2 linked regions of the Chelatococcus sp. HY11 genome follow. Each later gene encodes a partner of the first gene's protein in a complex. Links are inferred from orthologs where the notes say so. Each region holds a gene or a part of one and is shown on either strand. Other genes may lie near its edges.

Region 1 (4,335 bases):
CGACAACGGCAGCGACGCAGCCACCTGCGCGCGCTATTGCAGCTGCGCCAGCGACGCCCTCGCCCGTCTCGACATGTGGGACAAGATGAGCTCCAACAGCCTCCTGCCGCAGGAGAGGCAACAACTGAGCGGCGCGTTCCGGCAATGCCGCGCCGGCGCGGAGCGGCCGACGCCATGAGGACGGGTGCCATGAGGACGGGCCCCACGACGACCAGCAAAGGGCCGAATGTTCCTCAAAAAGCATTCAGGCGGACATGAGCCGTTGAGTAGCCGCAATTGCGGGCTTATACGTCCCAGTCCGCGCTACACGCCCGCACGTCAAGCCTCTGCTTTTGTCTGAACAGGTCGATCCGATGAATCCGCTCCAGCGCGCCGTTGATGCCCTTCGGCGGGGCGACAGCCCGTTGCTCACCAGCGTTGCCGACGGTCAAGACGGCCTCGTCATCGCTGATCTCGCGCGGGCGCTGGCGAGTGAGGACAAGGCCGCCTCGCTCGTCTATGTACTGCGCGATGACAGACGGCTGGCGGCGACGGAGGCGGCGCTCAGCTTTATCGCACCCGAACTCGAGGTGCTGAGCCTGCCGGCCTGGGACTGCCAGCCCTATGACCGCGTTTCGCCAACCGCGGCGATCACCGCACGCCGCATGATGGCGCTCGCGCGGCTTGCCTCCTCGCGCTCGTCGGCCGAGAAGCCGCGGCTCCTGCTCACCACGGTCAATGCCCTGTTGCAGCGCGTCCCACCCGTCGCGCTGATGGCCCGCGACAGCCTCTCGGCCGCCCCGGGCAATACGGTCGACATGGACGCGCTGGTACAATGGCTGGAGGTCAACGGCTTCCAGCGCACCGCGACCGTACGCGATACCGGCGAATATGCGGTGCGCGGCGGTATTGTCGATCTCTATGCGCCGGGCCTGCCCGAGCCGCTGCGCCTCGATTTCTTCGGCGATACGCTCGAGTCGATCCGCGCCTTCGACGCGGAGACCCAGCGCACCACGCATCAGCTGCGCTCGCTCGATCTCGTGCCGATGAGCGAGGTGAAGATCACCACCGAAACCATCCGGCGTTTCAGACAGGGCTATGTCACGGCCTTCGGCGCCGCGACACGCGATGACACGCTCTATGAGGCGGTGAGTGAGGGACGTCGCCATCCTGGCCTCGAACACTGGTTGCCGCTGTTCTATGAGGGGCTGGACACGCTCTTCGACTATGTGCCGGGCGTACCGCTTGCCTTCGATCCCCTGGCGGAGGATGCCGCCGGCGAGCGCCTTGCCCAGATCAAGGATTACTATGAGGCTCGCCGCGCGAGCCCGGCCTCCGGCGCGACGGGCGGAGCGCCGCCCTACAAGCCGCTGCCGCCGGATGCGCTCTATCTCGGCGAGCGCGAATGGAGCGAGCGGCTCAAGGCAGGAGCGACCTTGCGCTTCTCGCCTTTCGCCCAGCCCGAGAGTGAGGCGCGCCTCATCATCGACGCCGCCGGCAAGACGGGCCGGAATTTCGCGCCGGAACGCGCCGACGGCACCATCAATATCTTCGAGGCGGCCGTTGCTCATATCCGCCATCTCCAGGGACAAGGCCGCAAGGTCATCGTCGCGGCCTGGTCGGAAGGCTCGCGCGAACGTCTCGGCTCGGTCCTCGCCGACCACGGGCTGAAAAAGGCGACGGCCGTCGGGCGCCTGTCCGTCGCGCTCGGCCTGCCGGCCGGCGAGGTCGGGCTCGCCGTATGGGGATTGGAGGCCGGCTTCGAGGCCGGCGACCTCGCGGTCATCGGTGAGCAGGACATCCTCGGCGACCGGCTCGTCCGTCAGACACGCAAGTCGCGCCGGGCGCAGGATTTCATCTCCGAAGTCTCGAGCCTCTCGGCGGGCGATCTCGTGGTGCATGTCGACCACGGCATCGGCCGCTTCGTCGGTCTGCAGACCATCGACGTCGCGGGCGCGCCGCACGATTGTCTTGAGCTGCATTATCTCGGCGGCGATAAGCTCTATCTGCCGGTCGAGAACATCGACCTGCTCTCGCGCTACGGCTCCGAGGACACCGAGGTTGCGCTCGACAAGCTCGGCGGAGCCGCCTGGCAGGCACGCAAGGCCAAGCTCAAGCAGCGCATCCGCGAGATGGCCAGCGCGCTCATCAAGGTCGCCGCCGCCCGCGCCCTGAAGGAAGCCCCGCGCATCGTCCCGCCGCATGGCCTCTATGACGAATTCGCGGCGCGCTTCCCCTACGACGAGACCGAGGACCAGCAGAACGCCATCGATGCGGTGCTGGAGGACTTGTCCTCGGGCCGCCCGATGGATCGCCTCGTCTGCGGCGACGTCGGCTTCGGCAAGACGGAAGTCGCCCTGCGTGCGGCCTTCACGGTCGCCCTCTCCGGCCGGCAGGTCGCGGTCGTCGTGCCGACGACGCTTCTGGCGCGCCAGCACTACCGCGCCTTCGAGGAACGGTTCCAGGGCCTGCCGATCAAGGTCGCGCAAGCCTCACGCTTCGTGCCGACGGCTGAGCTGAAAGCTGTAAAAGCCGGCCTCGCCGATGGCACCGTCGATATCGTGGTCGGCACCCACGCCCTTCTCGGAAAGGCCATCCGCTTCAAGGAACTCGGCCTCATCATCGTGGACGAGGAGCAGCATTTCGGTGTCAGCCACAAGGAGCGCCTGAAGGATCTGCGCGCCGAGGTGCACGTGCTGACGCTGACAGCGACACCCATCCCGCGCACGCTGCAACTGGCGCTGACTGGCGTGCGCGAGCTGTCACTGATCGCGACTCCGCCGGTCGATCGGCTGGCTGTCCGCACCTTCATTTCGCCCTTCGATCCGCTCTCGGTGCGCGAGGCGCTGCTGCGCGAGCGCTATCGCGGCGGCCAGTCGTTCTACGTCTGTCCCCGCATCGACGATCTGGCGGAAGTGAAGTCCTTCCTCGACCGCGAGGTGCCCGAGGTCAAGGTGGCCGTGGCGCACGGCCAGATGGCCGCGGGCCAGCTCGAGGATGTGATGACGGCCTTCTACGAGGGCAAGTTCGACCTCCTGTTGTCGACCACCATCGTCGAGTCAGGCCTCGACATTCCGCGCGCCAACACGCTGATCGTCCATCGCGCCGACATGTTCGGTCTCGCGCAGCTCTATCAGCTGCGCGGCCGTGTCGGTCGCGCGAAATTGCGCGCTTATGCGCTGCTGACGGTGCCTGCCAACCGGCGGCTGACCCAGAGTGCCGAGAGGCGCCTCAAGGTGCTGCAGTCGCTCGACACGCTCGGGGCGGGCTTCCAGCTTGCCAGCCACGATCTCGATATCCGCGGCGCCGGCAACCTCCTCGGTGAGGAGCAGTCGGGCCATATCAAGGAAGTCGGCTACGAGCTCTACCAGCAGATGCTGGAAGAGGCGGTCGCCCAGCTCAAGGCGGGTGTCGAGGAGGCGGAAGAGGAAGCCTGGTCGCCGACGATCACCATCGGCACGCCGGTGATGATCCCCGACAGCTTCGTGCCGGACCTCGACGTGCGGCTCGAACTCTATCGGCGGTTGTCGACGCTCGACACCGACGCCGAGATAGAGGGCTTCGGCGCCGAGCTCATCGACCGCTTCGGCAAGCTGCCGGAAGAAGTGGAGCAGCTTCTCAAGATCGTCTCGATCAAGGCCTTGTGCCGCCGGGCCAATGTGGAGAAGGTCGAGGCGGGGCCGAAGGGCGTCATCGTCTCGTTCCGCGACAACGCCTTCGCCAATCCCGAAGGGCTCGTCGCCTATGTCGCGGAACAAGGTTCGCTCGCCAAGGTACGGCCGGACATGCGCATCGTCTTCATCGACGATTTCGCGACACCGGCTCATCGCCTCAAGGGAACGACCGTCATCATGCGCGATCTGGCACGGATCGCCGAGCGCAAGAAGGCGGCGTGACCAAAGGGCATCTGCGATGCAATCTTGTGGGAACGAGCACGGCGCAGCCGCCGGAGTATGTGAGGAGAAAATGTCCGCATGGCCAGTCGCGTGATCCCGGTACCGCCATTCACACTCGTCATCTTCGGGGCGACGGGCGACCTCGCCCAGCGCAAGCTCCTGCCCGCCCTCTTCCATCGTGACCTCGCGGGACAGCTGCCCGACGACGCCGTTATCATCGGCACGTCCAGGCGCGACTTGAGTGACGCGGAATTCCAGGCCTTCGCCCGCAAGGCGATCGCCGACCACGTGCCCGCGCACGAGCTGCAGGAAGAACCCCTCGGCCGTTTCCTCCACCGCCTGTCCTATGTCAGCACGGAGGCGGGCTCTGATCGGGGCTGGGACAAACTCGGCGAGCGCCTGTCCGGCGACAGCGGCCATATCCGCGTGTTCTATCTCGCGACCGGACCGGATCTCTTCG
Region 2 (3,732 bases), 720 kb from region 1 along the record:
AACACGAACGCCCGCCAAACGGGCGGGCGTTACGAGCCAGGATCTATGTGATCCCGACGATCAGGCACCGACCTTCGTGTGCTTGCGCGCAATGAAGGGGATATCCCAACGGGACAGGCCGAGATCGTTGAGTTCGCGGTCCGACAGGCGGGACAGCTCACGGACGGTATCGCGGTAACGCAGGTAGCTGCGGATCTTGGCGAGGATATGCGTGACAATCATTTTAATCTCCTGCTGGCGAGGGGCTTCGCGGATGCTGCCGATCTCGCCTTGTTGCGATGCAGCATATAGGCCTTTGCCTCGATTTCAGGCAGGGGAGATTCTGAATGACAGTCATGCGCTGGAAGCATGTCCATGGTGCCGATAGGGTAAGAATTTAGTTACATATGGGCCGAAATCCCCAAAAAAGGGCAAAATCGAGGCTAGGAGCTATTCCGCAGCCGCTTGGTTGCGTGTGCGAAGTGGTCGCCTTTCGAGGACCTCTGCCAAGAATCTGCCCGTGTGACTGCTCGAAGATTTGGCAATTGTCTCCGGCGTGCCTTGCGCCACAATGGTGCCGCCGCCGTCGCCGCCCTCCGGGCCCATGTCGATGACCCAGTCGGCCGTCTTGATGACCTCCAGGTTGTGCTCGATGACGATGACGGTGTTGCCCTGCTCGACGAGCTCGTGCAGTACCTCGAGCAACTTGGCGACATCGTGGAAATGCAGGCCCGTGGTCGGCTCGTCGAGGATATAGAGCGTGCGGCCCGTCGCGCGCTTGGACAATTCCTTCGACAGCTTGACGCGTTGCGCCTCGCCGCCCGACAGGGTGGTGGCCTGCTGACCGACCTTGATGTAGCCGAGACCGACACGCGACAGCGTTTCCATCTTGTCGCGGATCGCCGGCACGGCATGGAACAGGTCACGCGCCTCGTCCACCGTCATATCGAGCACATCGGCGATGGAGCGCTGGCGGTACTTCACCTCCAGCGTCTCGCGATCGTACCGCTTGCCTTTGCACACGTCGCAGGTGACGTAGACGTCGGGAAGGAAGTGCATCTCGATCTTGATGACACCGTCGCCCTGGCAGGCTTCGCAGCGCCCGCCCTTGACGTTGAAGGAGAAGCGTCCCGGCTGGTAGCCACGCGCCTTGGCCTCCGGCAAACCGGCGAACCATTCGCGGATCGGGGTGAACGCGCCGGTATAGGTGGCCGGGTTCGACCGCGGGGTGCGGCCGATCGGCGACTGGTCGATGTCGATGACCTTGTCGAGATGTTCCAGGCCTCCGATGTCATCGAAAGGCGTGGGGTGCTCCAGCGCATTGTTCAGCCGCCGCGCCACCGCCTTATAAAGCGTGTCGATGACGAGCGTCGACTTGCCGCCGCCAGACACGCCCGTGACGCAGGTGAAGGTGCCGAGCGGGAAAGCCGCAGTCACGTCCTTGAGGTTGTTGCCGCGCGCGCCTGATATGGTGAGCTGGCGTCCCTTCTGTGGCTTGCGGCGCTTCGCCGGCAGGGGCACGCCGAGTTCGCCGGTGAGATAGCGGCCGGTCAGCGAGGCTGGATTGGCCAGGATGTCGTTCGGTGTGCCCTGCGCGACGATCTCGCCGCCATGGATGCCGGCGCCCGGCCCGACATCGACAACATAGTCGGCCGTCAGGATGGCGTCCTCGTCATGCTCGACGACGATGACCGTGTTGCCGAGGTCGCGCAGCCGCTTCAGCGTCTGCAGCAACCGCTCGTTGTCGCGCTGATGCAGGCCGATCGACGGTTCGTCGAGAACGTAGAGCACGCCTGTCAGCCCCGAACCGATCTGACTCGCGAGGCGAATGCGCTGGCTCTCACCGCCGGACAGGGTTCCCGAGGCGCGCGCGAGCGTGAGATAGTCGAGGCCGACGTCCAGCAGGAACACCAGACGGTCGCGAATCTCCTTGAGGATACGGCCGGCGATCTCGTTCTGCTTGGCGTTGAGCTGATTGGGAACGGCGTCGAACCAATCCCGCGCGTCGCGCACGGAGAGCTGCGCCACCTCGCTGATGTGGCGATGGCCGACCTTGACCGCGAGCGCTTCCGGCTTGAGGCGGTGCCCGCCGCAGGCCGCGCAGGGCGTCTCGCTCATGAAGCGGCCGATTTCCTCGCGCGCCCAATCGCTTTCGGTCTCCTTCCAGCGGCGTTCGAGGTTGGAGATCACGCCCTCGAAGGGCTTGTTGACCTCGTAGGCGCGCAGGCCGTCCTCATAGGAGAAGCGCACCGACGTCGCGCCGCTGCCGTAGAGGATGACGTCTTGTGCTTTCTCCGGCAGCTCGCTCCACGGTTTCGTCACCGAGAAGCCGTAGTGGCGCGCCAGCGCGTCGAGCGTCTGCCCGTAATAGGGTGACGTCGAGCGTGCCCAGGGGGCGATCGCGCCGCCGCGCAGGGTTAGCTTATGATCCGGCACCACAAGGTCGGGATCGATCCGCATCTCGTGCCCAAGCCCGTCGCAGACCGGGCAGGCGCCATAGGGATTATTGAAGGAGAAAAGCCGCGGCTCGATCTCCGGGATCGTGAAGCCGGACACCGGGCAGGCAAATTTCGACGAGAGCACATCGCGGCGGGGAGCGCCCTTGGCGTCTGTTTCGTCGGCGAACTCAATCACCGCGATACCTTCGGCGAGCTCAAGCGACGTTTCTAGCGATTCCGCCAGGCGCGCCGCGATGTCGGCGCGGACGACAACGCGATCGACCACCACGTCGATATCGTGCTTCAGCTTCTTGTCGAGATTGGGTGCGTCGGCGATCTCGTAATAAGTGCCGTCGATCTTCACGCGCTGGAAGCCGCGCTTCATGAAATCGGCGAGTTCCTTCCGGTATTCGCCCTTGCGGCCGCGCACGACAGGCGCCAGCAGATAGAGGCGCGTCTTCTCCGGCAGGGCCAGGATGCGGTCGACCATCTGGCTGACAGTCTGACTCTCGATCGGCAGGCCGGTGGCCGGCGAATAGGGCACGCCGGCGCGTGCCCAGAGAAGGCGCATGTAATCGTAGATCTCGGTGACCGTGCCAACCGTGGAGCGTGGATTCTTCGAGGTGGTCTTCTGCTCGATGGAGATGGCAGGCGACAGGCCGTCGATCTCGTCGACGTCCGGCTTCTGCATCATCTCCAGAAACTGCCGGGCATAGGCCGACAGGGATTCGACGTAGCGGCGCTGGCCCTCCGCATAGATCGTGTCGAAGGCCAGCGACGATTTGCCCGACCCGGAAAGGCCCGTGAACACGACCAGCTTGTCACGCGGGACCGCGAGGTCGACGTTCTTGAGATTGTGCTCCCGTGCTCCCCGGATGGTGAGCATGCGCGTCGGCCCATCATGGTTGAGACGCCGGCTTTCCGGCAGGACGACCGCGGCTTTCTTGACCGGTGTCGCGGCGGTCGTTGCCACGGCAATCGATGCCTTCTTGGCCGATGCCTCCTTGGCCGGTGCCTTGTTGGCCGACGATTTGGCGACCGATGATTTGGCCGTCGATGATGTGTCCGCCGGGGAGGCGGTGACCGTGGGGTTCTTCTTCGATTTCTGAGCCATGGCTCTCAACGGACAGGTGTGATCGACAGGAGCGGACGGCGCCTGGAGCGCTGAACGACGAACGACATGAAAAAGGAGCCCGCCCTTCTCACATGGCTTGTCGTCATGCGCGAGGGACGAGATCAACAGCCCGTATCCCGGGGCGGGTACGGGCAACTACATGGGCCTTCCGGTCCATTTATGCCAGTGGCTCGCGTTTTG

The links.
Region 2: the proteins of mfd (region 1) and uvrA are in contact, whole or in part, in a crystal structure (PDB 4DFC), measured with the Escherichia coli proteins. The link is inferred for Chelatococcus sp. HY11 from one-to-one orthologs.

The regions. Positions count from the first base shown.
Region 1 is NZ_JAHBRX010000001.1:1,415,269-1,419,603, forward strand. Bases 49-4,075 are described here. They hold mfd (transcription-repair coupling factor), read left to right. Parts: upstream 49-353; coding sequence 354-3,875; downstream 3,876-4,075. Other genes in these bases: KIO74_RS06645 (acetyltransferase domain-containing protein), read left to right, coding at 49-178; zwf (glucose-6-phosphate dehydrogenase), read left to right, coding at 3,954-4,075. In the rest of the region: more of KIO74_RS06645, read left to right, coding at 1-48; more of zwf, read left to right, coding at 4,076-4,335. UniProt on the Escherichia coli protein: Couples transcription and DNA repair by recognizing RNA polymerase (RNAP) stalled at DNA lesions. Mediates ATP-dependent release of RNAP and its truncated transcript from the DNA, and recruitment of nucleotide excision repair machinery to the damaged site.
Region 2 is NZ_JAHBRX010000001.1:692,292-696,023, forward strand. What follows is about bases 230-3,653. They hold uvrA (excinuclease ABC subunit UvrA), read right to left. Parts: upstream 3,304-3,653; coding sequence 430-3,303; downstream 230-429. In the rest of the region: KIO74_RS03435 (DUF1127 domain-containing protein), read right to left, coding at 61-222. UniProt on the Escherichia coli protein: The UvrABC repair system catalyzes the recognition and processing of DNA lesions. UvrA is an ATPase and a DNA-binding protein. A damage recognition complex composed of 2 UvrA and 2 UvrB subunits scans DNA for abnormalities.